Regions from separate parts of the Pseudoalteromonas aliena SW19 genome, predicted to be linked through region 2. Evidence: predicted binding sites of a transcription regulator. Region 2 holds the regulator's gene; each other region holds the start of a gene.
The links. The regulator FliA, encoded in region 2, starts transcription of late flagellar genes. The targets are predictions, from matches to a motif close to CTAAAGNTNNNNNNNNNNNNGCCGATA.
Positions count from the first base shown of each region.

Region 1: the regulator FliA is predicted to act here: its motif matches at 902-928, upstream of pomA (flagellar motor protein PomA).
Region 3: the regulator FliA is predicted to act here: its motif matches at 601-627, upstream of PALI_RS10650 (flagellin N-terminal helical domain-containing protein).

Region 1 covers NZ_AQGU01000027.1:410,143-412,420, forward strand. Annotated here, with positions in the region: gene ispA ((2E,6E)-farnesyl diphosphate synthase) at 1-433, opposite strand, end outside; gene PALI_RS15235 (exodeoxyribonuclease VII small subunit) at 436-678, opposite strand; gene pomA (flagellar motor protein PomA) at 989-1,756, shown strand; gene PALI_RS15245 (flagellar motor protein MotB) at 1,759-2,278, shown strand, end outside.
Region 2 covers NZ_AQGU01000026.1:228,735-231,012, forward strand. Annotated here, with positions in the region: gene PALI_RS12270 (protein phosphatase CheZ) at 1-21, opposite strand, end outside; gene cheY (chemotaxis response regulator CheY) at 38-421, opposite strand; gene PALI_RS12280 (RNA polymerase sigma factor FliA) at 462-1,172, opposite strand; gene PALI_RS12285 (MinD/ParA family ATP-binding protein) at 1,199-2,059, opposite strand; gene flhF (flagellar biosynthesis protein FlhF) at 2,052-2,278, opposite strand, start outside.
Region 3 covers NZ_AQGU01000025.1:1,126,787-1,129,064, reverse strand. Annotated here, with positions in the region: gene PALI_RS10655 (hypothetical protein) at 1-217, opposite strand, end outside; gene PALI_RS10650 (flagellin N-terminal helical domain-containing protein) at 796-1,629, shown strand; gene PALI_RS10645 (flagellin N-terminal helical domain-containing protein) at 1,921-2,278, shown strand, end outside.

The DNA.
Region 1 (2,278 bases), on a different contig from region 2:
CTAATTGTGCGATCATCTTTACTTGTGTTTGTGCTGAGCATTTGAATTGATGATTTGCAATTAACTCAAAAGCGATAGTTTGTAGAGCATCGCCAGCTAAAATAGCATGGGCTTCACCAAACTCTATGTGACAAGTTGGGCGGCCACGGCGTAAGTCATCATCGTCCATCGCCGGTAAGTCATCATGCACTAACGAATAGCTATGAATGCATTCAATAGCTGCTGAAAGTACATTCAGATCGTGTTTATTTGCGCCAAACATCTCGCCCGTTGCATAAACTAAAAATGGGCGTAATCTTTTACCGCCATTAAATAACCCGTATTGTGTGGCATTTTTTACCGTTTCGTCTGTATCTAACGACTGTTTGAAATACGCTTTCAAGGTAGCTATTACATCTATTTGCGCACGTTCAATCTGTTCTTTAATACTCACAGTTATTCCGTATCGTTATCAAAGTTAGTAAGTACTGATTTTTCGCCATTGCCCATTAAAATTGATACTTTTTGCTCCGCTTGTTGTAATTTACCAGATGAAGCATTGGCTAAAGCAATTCCGCGTTCAAATTGTTTTAATGATTGCTCAAGCGATAAATCACCTTGTTCCATATCACTAACAATTGTCGATAATTCTTCTAGTGCTTGTTCGAAACTTAAGTTTTCAGGTTTTTTAGTCGCCATCTTATTTCAGCTTACGTGGTAAATTTAGGAGCCAATTTTAGGGGGAATGCTAAACTAGGTCAAAGGATGATACGTTTTTTTCGTCTATTAATATCAAATGCTATTCTTGTATGCATTAATAAGGGCTTAATCACGGTCAATTCTTTTAATAAAAGTAATTATTAATGCAGCTTGAATATAAATTACACTAATAAGACTTTTTTATCTTTATTTAGATAAACCGCTTAAGCAATTCAATATGTTGCCGATAAGCAGTTAATGATAAAAAGTTTATAATAAGGCCTTAGTGCATGAAACCTTTGGAGGAAATGTGGATTTAGCAACCATTATAGGGATCCTTGGCGCAATTGGCTTAATTGTCATGTCCATGTTTATGAGCAGTAGTGGCGAAATGGCCATGTTTTACAACACTCCTTCAGTGGTGATTGTATTTGGCGGTTCTATATTTATTGTTTTATCGAACTACACCATGGGGCAGTTTTTTGGCATTGGTAAAGTGGCCGCTAAAGCCTTTATGTTTAAAATTGAATCGCCAGAGGAGTTGATAGACAAAGCCGTTGAACTTGCTGATTCAGCTCGAAAGGGTGGCTTTTTAGCCCTCGAAGAGGCTGAAATACCGAACCAGTTTATGCGTAAAGGCGTTGATATGTTAGTTGATGGTCATGATGCTGACGTTGTTAGAGCGACTTTACAAAAAGACATAACTTTAACGTCAACCCGTCATGAAATGGGAGCCGGTTTATTTAAAGCCATGGCTGATATTGCACCAGCAATGGGAATGATCGGTACGCTCATTGGCTTAGTTGCTATGTTATCTAACATGGATGATCCAAAATCAATCGGTCCTTCGATGGCTGTTGCTTTGTTAACAACTTTATACGGCGCTTTTTTAGCAAATGTAGTGGCGATCCCTATCCAAGTTAAATTGGAGCTGCGTAAAGACGAAGAAGCAATGAACCAACGTTTGATTTTAGACGCTGTATTAGGTATTCAAGATGGTCAAAACCCAAAAGTAATTGAAGGCATTTTGAAAAACTACTTAGCTGAATCAAAACGTAAAGTTGATACCGAGGAGTAAACATGTCTGAGCAAGAGTGTAAATGTCCTCCCCCAGGGCTTCCAGCTTGGATGGGAACCTTTGCAGATTTAATGTCTTTATTGATGTGCTTTTTTGTACTCTTGCTTGCATTTTCTGAAATGGATGTACTTAAATTTAAACAAATAGCCGGTTCAATGAAGTTTGCATTTGGTGTACAAAATAAAATAGAAGTAAAAGATATTCCCAAAGGTACTTCTGTTATTGCTATGGAGTTTACGCCAGGAAAACCAGAGCCCACACCAATCGAGACTATTCAGCAACAAACAGTAGAAATGACTCAACAAATGCTTGAATTTCAGGCCGGTGATGAAAGCTCTGCAGGTGGTAGGCAAGAACAACGAGGTGATAAACGGGGTGGGGAATCTCGTAGTACCTCTCAAGAACAATCTTCTGATCAAGCAATCTCTGCTGCAGATCAAGAACAAACAAATGAACTTGTTAAAAAGATTGCTCAGCAATTAGAAAGGCAGATTATTGATGGTGCAATAGAGCTTGAGTCTT
Region 2 (2,278 bases):
AGGCGCAGCAGGTGCTGACATAAGCCTCTCCCTATAATTAACCTAAGCGTTCAAACACTTTTTCTAATTTGGTCTTCAATGTGCCAGCTGTAAATGGTTTTACAATGTAGCCATTAACACCAGCTTGAGCAGCAGCTATTATCTGTTCTTTTTTAGCTTCAGCCGTTACCATTAAAACAGGGAGATGTTTTAACTTGTCATCCGCCCTAATTGCCCTTAAAAGGTCAATACCCTGCATACCTGGCATGTTCCAATCCGTCACGACAAAATCAAAAGACTGATTTTGTAGCATTGGTAAAGCAGTCGAACCATCATCTGCTTCTTGAACATTCGTAAAACCTAAATCACGCAATAAATTTTTAATAATACGTCTCATTGTTGAAAAATCGTCAACGACAAGAATTTTCATGTTTTTATCCAAAACATCCTCCAGTGAGGTCTTAACCTTTATTTACTTACTACTAGTTTATCCAGTCATTGATTTTTGCTTTTAGCTTAATCATCGCCTGACCATGTATCTGACTCACACGCGATTCACTAACATCGAGTATATGCCCAATCTCTTTTAAATTCATTTCATCGTTATAGTACAAAGATAACACCATAGCATCTCGCTCTGGTAATGATTTTATTGCACTTAATAAAGACTCATTAAATCGTTCATTTTTAACATTATTAAAAGGTTTGTCTAGTGTTAAATCTTGACCTGCTGGAGTTATGACATCTTCATCAATTCCGAGGTCTTCTATACCCAACACTTTACTTGCATTTACATCGTTTAAAATATGATGGTACTCATTTAACGAAATATCAAGTTTTTCAGCAACTTCTATATCTGTAGGTTCACGATTTAAGTTTTTTTCTAATTCGTTTATCGTTTCAGCAACAAGACGACTTTTACGATGTACAGAACGCGGAGCCCAGTCACCACGGCGCATTTCATCTAGCATAGCGCCACGGATGCGAATACCTGCAAACGTTTCAAAGCTTGCGCCTTTAGTTGCATCAAAGTTTTTTGACGCTTCAATCAGTCCTATCATACCCGATTGAATTAAATCATCGAGTTGTACACTTGGAGGTAGACGAGCAATTAAGTGACATGCCACTTTTTTAACCAGTGACGCATGTTTCTCAACAATCACATTTAAATTTTGTGTTGATTGATATCCCATAGCTCTATTTACCAATGTTGTCATAATTAGCCGTTAACCAGCTTCTCAATGAAAAACTCTAAATGCCCTGACGGTTGATTCGGTATTGGCCATTTGACCGCTTTTGTTGCCAGAGCTCGAAAAGCCACTGAAGCTGGAGAGCTTGGAAACAACTCCACAATAACTTTCTGCCGACGTGTCGCTTTACGCATATTTTCATCGTAAGGTATCGTTGCAGCTAGCTCCATAGAAATATCTAGGAAACGATCTGTTACTTTAGATAACTTTGCAAACAATTCTTGGCCTTCGCGAAGGCTGCGAACCATATTTGCAACAATTTTAAATTTATACACACCGTGCTCACGGCTTAATACTTTAATAAGTGCATACGCATCTGTTATTGATGTTGGTTCGTCACACACGACGACCATTACATCTTGTGCTGCACGAGAAAAGCTCAGCACCATATCGGAAATGCCGGCGGCGGTGTCTACTATCAATATATCAAATTCGGTATTTAATTCGCTAAAGGCACGAATAAGACCCGCGTGTTCAGAAGGTGATAATTCAACCATGTTTTGCGAACCCGACGTTGCAGGGACAATTTTAATCCCGGCAGGACCTTCAACTAAAATCTCATCCAGTTCGCATTCGCCAGATAATACATGTGATAAATTGCGCTCAACACGAAGCCCAAGCATCACATCACAATTTGCTAAACCTAAGTCGGCATCAAGAACTAAAACTCGCTTACCTTGTTGACCTAATGCGATTGCAGTATTTAGTGAAACATTTGTTTTACCTACTCCACCTTTACCACCGGTCACAGCGATAACTTTTACGCCGTTATTATTGTTTTGACTCATTTTTCGCAGGCCGCTTGCTTGATCTAATACTGTGTTAATCATACATCCCTACTGTGTTCGACGCCACTGATTGATGTCGTGAATGTTGTGATTTTATTCTTTTTAAATATAATTGCTCAGCTTTTTTTACTAGTTTTTCTGAATTCGCAACGCGAATGTCCTCTGGTACTCGCTGACCATTAGTAAGATAACCTATTGGAAGACGATTTTGAATCGCAATACTAATAATCTCACCTAAACTTAACGATTCATCTAATTTAG
Region 3 (2,278 bases), on a different contig from region 2:
TTAACAACGGCCTGGATTTTATTCGCTTTAATATCACGTGCTGGCCTTTTACACGGCTATTTTCATCTGGTGGAGGGCATTTAACGTCACCTTGAGCCAATATGTGTTGATACCTCTCTATATAGTGCGCTTTTGTGTCTGCATCTAGCTCGGGGTTATGTATTTGATGTTGATTGATTTCTTTCAGGAAAGTTTGCAACTCCTTTGCCCATTGCATGCCATCTTGCTCCCATGCCCTTTCTAATTCTTGGATATACACAAGGCATGTTGACACTTTGTATATTGATAATAGGTAATAACCCTATGTTGGCATACTGGCGGGATCGGTCAATAGTTAAAATGATCCTTTGAAAATAATTTACCATTAAGACAAAAGTGTGTTTTTAATTTCATCGGTTTTTAATTTGTAAACTAAACACGCAATCGTCTTATCATGTGGAGTATTTATATTAAATAAGTCGTACTCATACCGCTAACTATGGGTCGCACGCCAATATTTAATGTTTCCCAGTAAGTATAATTGACTTATTGCGAGTTATATATTGATCTGTTTACGCTATTTCAATGGTTGATTTGTGGATGGAAATTGAATTTAAGTGAGTAAAGAAAATTACGCTCATGTAGATTTATTTAATTCTTGAATTTAAGGTGCGTATTTTTAAGCATATTTTCTTATGAAAATAAAAAACAAAAAAAGTTTAGTTTTTCCTAAGTTTGGTCGCTCTTTATGGTTAGGCGTTAATTACACACGTTATTTAAATTGCAGATACTAACTAAAAACGAAAGGAAATAAACATGGCTTTATCAATTCAATCAAACATGGCGTCAATGTCAATTCAAAATCAACTAGGTCGCAGCAACAATGATTTATCTACGGCACTTGAGCGTTTAGGGTCTGGTTTTAAAATTAACTCAGCAAAAGATGATGCAGCAGGCCTACAAATTGCTTCACGCTTGAACGCACAAGTACGTGGTCAAGAAGCGGGTCTTTATAACGGTAATAATGCGATGTCGATGATGCAAACAGCTGAAGGCGCGTTTGATGAAATGACTAATATTGCGTACCGCATGAAAGAACTAGCTACACAAGGTTCAAGTGATACCAATGGTACTAAAGAGTGGGCTTCTCAAAGTGCCGAGTATTCAGCACTGTCACTAGAGCTGAAAAATATTATGGATAACACTTCATTTGGTGATGGCACTAAATTACTAACCGGTGGTAAGTTTGCTGCTAGTGTGAGCTTTCAAGTAGGTGCAAGTGCAGCAGAAACACTTGCTGTTGATATTTCAGGAAAATTAACAGCAGTAACAGCTGCACAAGCTAGTGCTGCTGCATTTACTGATGTTACAACAGCGCAAGCTGAAATAGTAAAGGTAAACACAATAATTGATAGTATTGGTGATGCGCGTTCTACATTAGGTGCGTCAATGAACCGTTTAGACCACACTATGAATAACGTAACAAACATGAAACAAAATACTCAAGCGGCTGTAGGTACATTAATGGATGCTGATTTTGCGGCTGAAACATCTAACATGACTAAGCAACAGTTATTAATGAATTCTGGTATTTCAGTGCTTAGTACTGCAAACAGCACAACACAAATGATTGGCTCGTTACTTCGTTAATAGTTTAGCGAAAGGTTACTTAAACTAAGTAATCGATAAGTAAATAAAAACAGCCGCACTTTTAGTGCGGCTGTTTTTGTTTGTAGTAGGTGTTGAGTCTAACTATTTAGTTTTTTAGAGGGCTGTTTGTGATTTAGCGTCACTATAAATGTCAGTACAAACATTCATAACAATAATAAAATCAAAATAAAGTTTAGTTTTTTCTTAATGTGGTCGCTCTAAATGATTAGTCACTGCTATTTATGCTTTTAAAGTGTGGGTAGCGTTAAAAAAACATAAAGGAAATTAAGCATGGCTTTATCAATTCAATCAAATATGGCGTCAATGTCAATTCAAAATCAATTAGGTCGTAGTAACAACGATTTATCTACTGCGCTTGAGCGTTTAGGATCTGGTTTTAAAATTAACTCAGCAAAAGACGATGCGGCAGGTCTACAAATTGCTTCGCGCCTAAACGCACAAGTACGTGGTCAAGAAGCAGGTCTTTACAATGGTAATAACGCTATGTCGATGATGCAAACAGCTGAAGGCGCGTTTGACGAAATGACTAATATTGCTTATCGAATGAAAGAGCTGGCAACACAAGGTTCAAGTGATACTAATGGCGCAAAAGAATGGGCTTCTCAAAGTGCTGAATACACAGCATTAG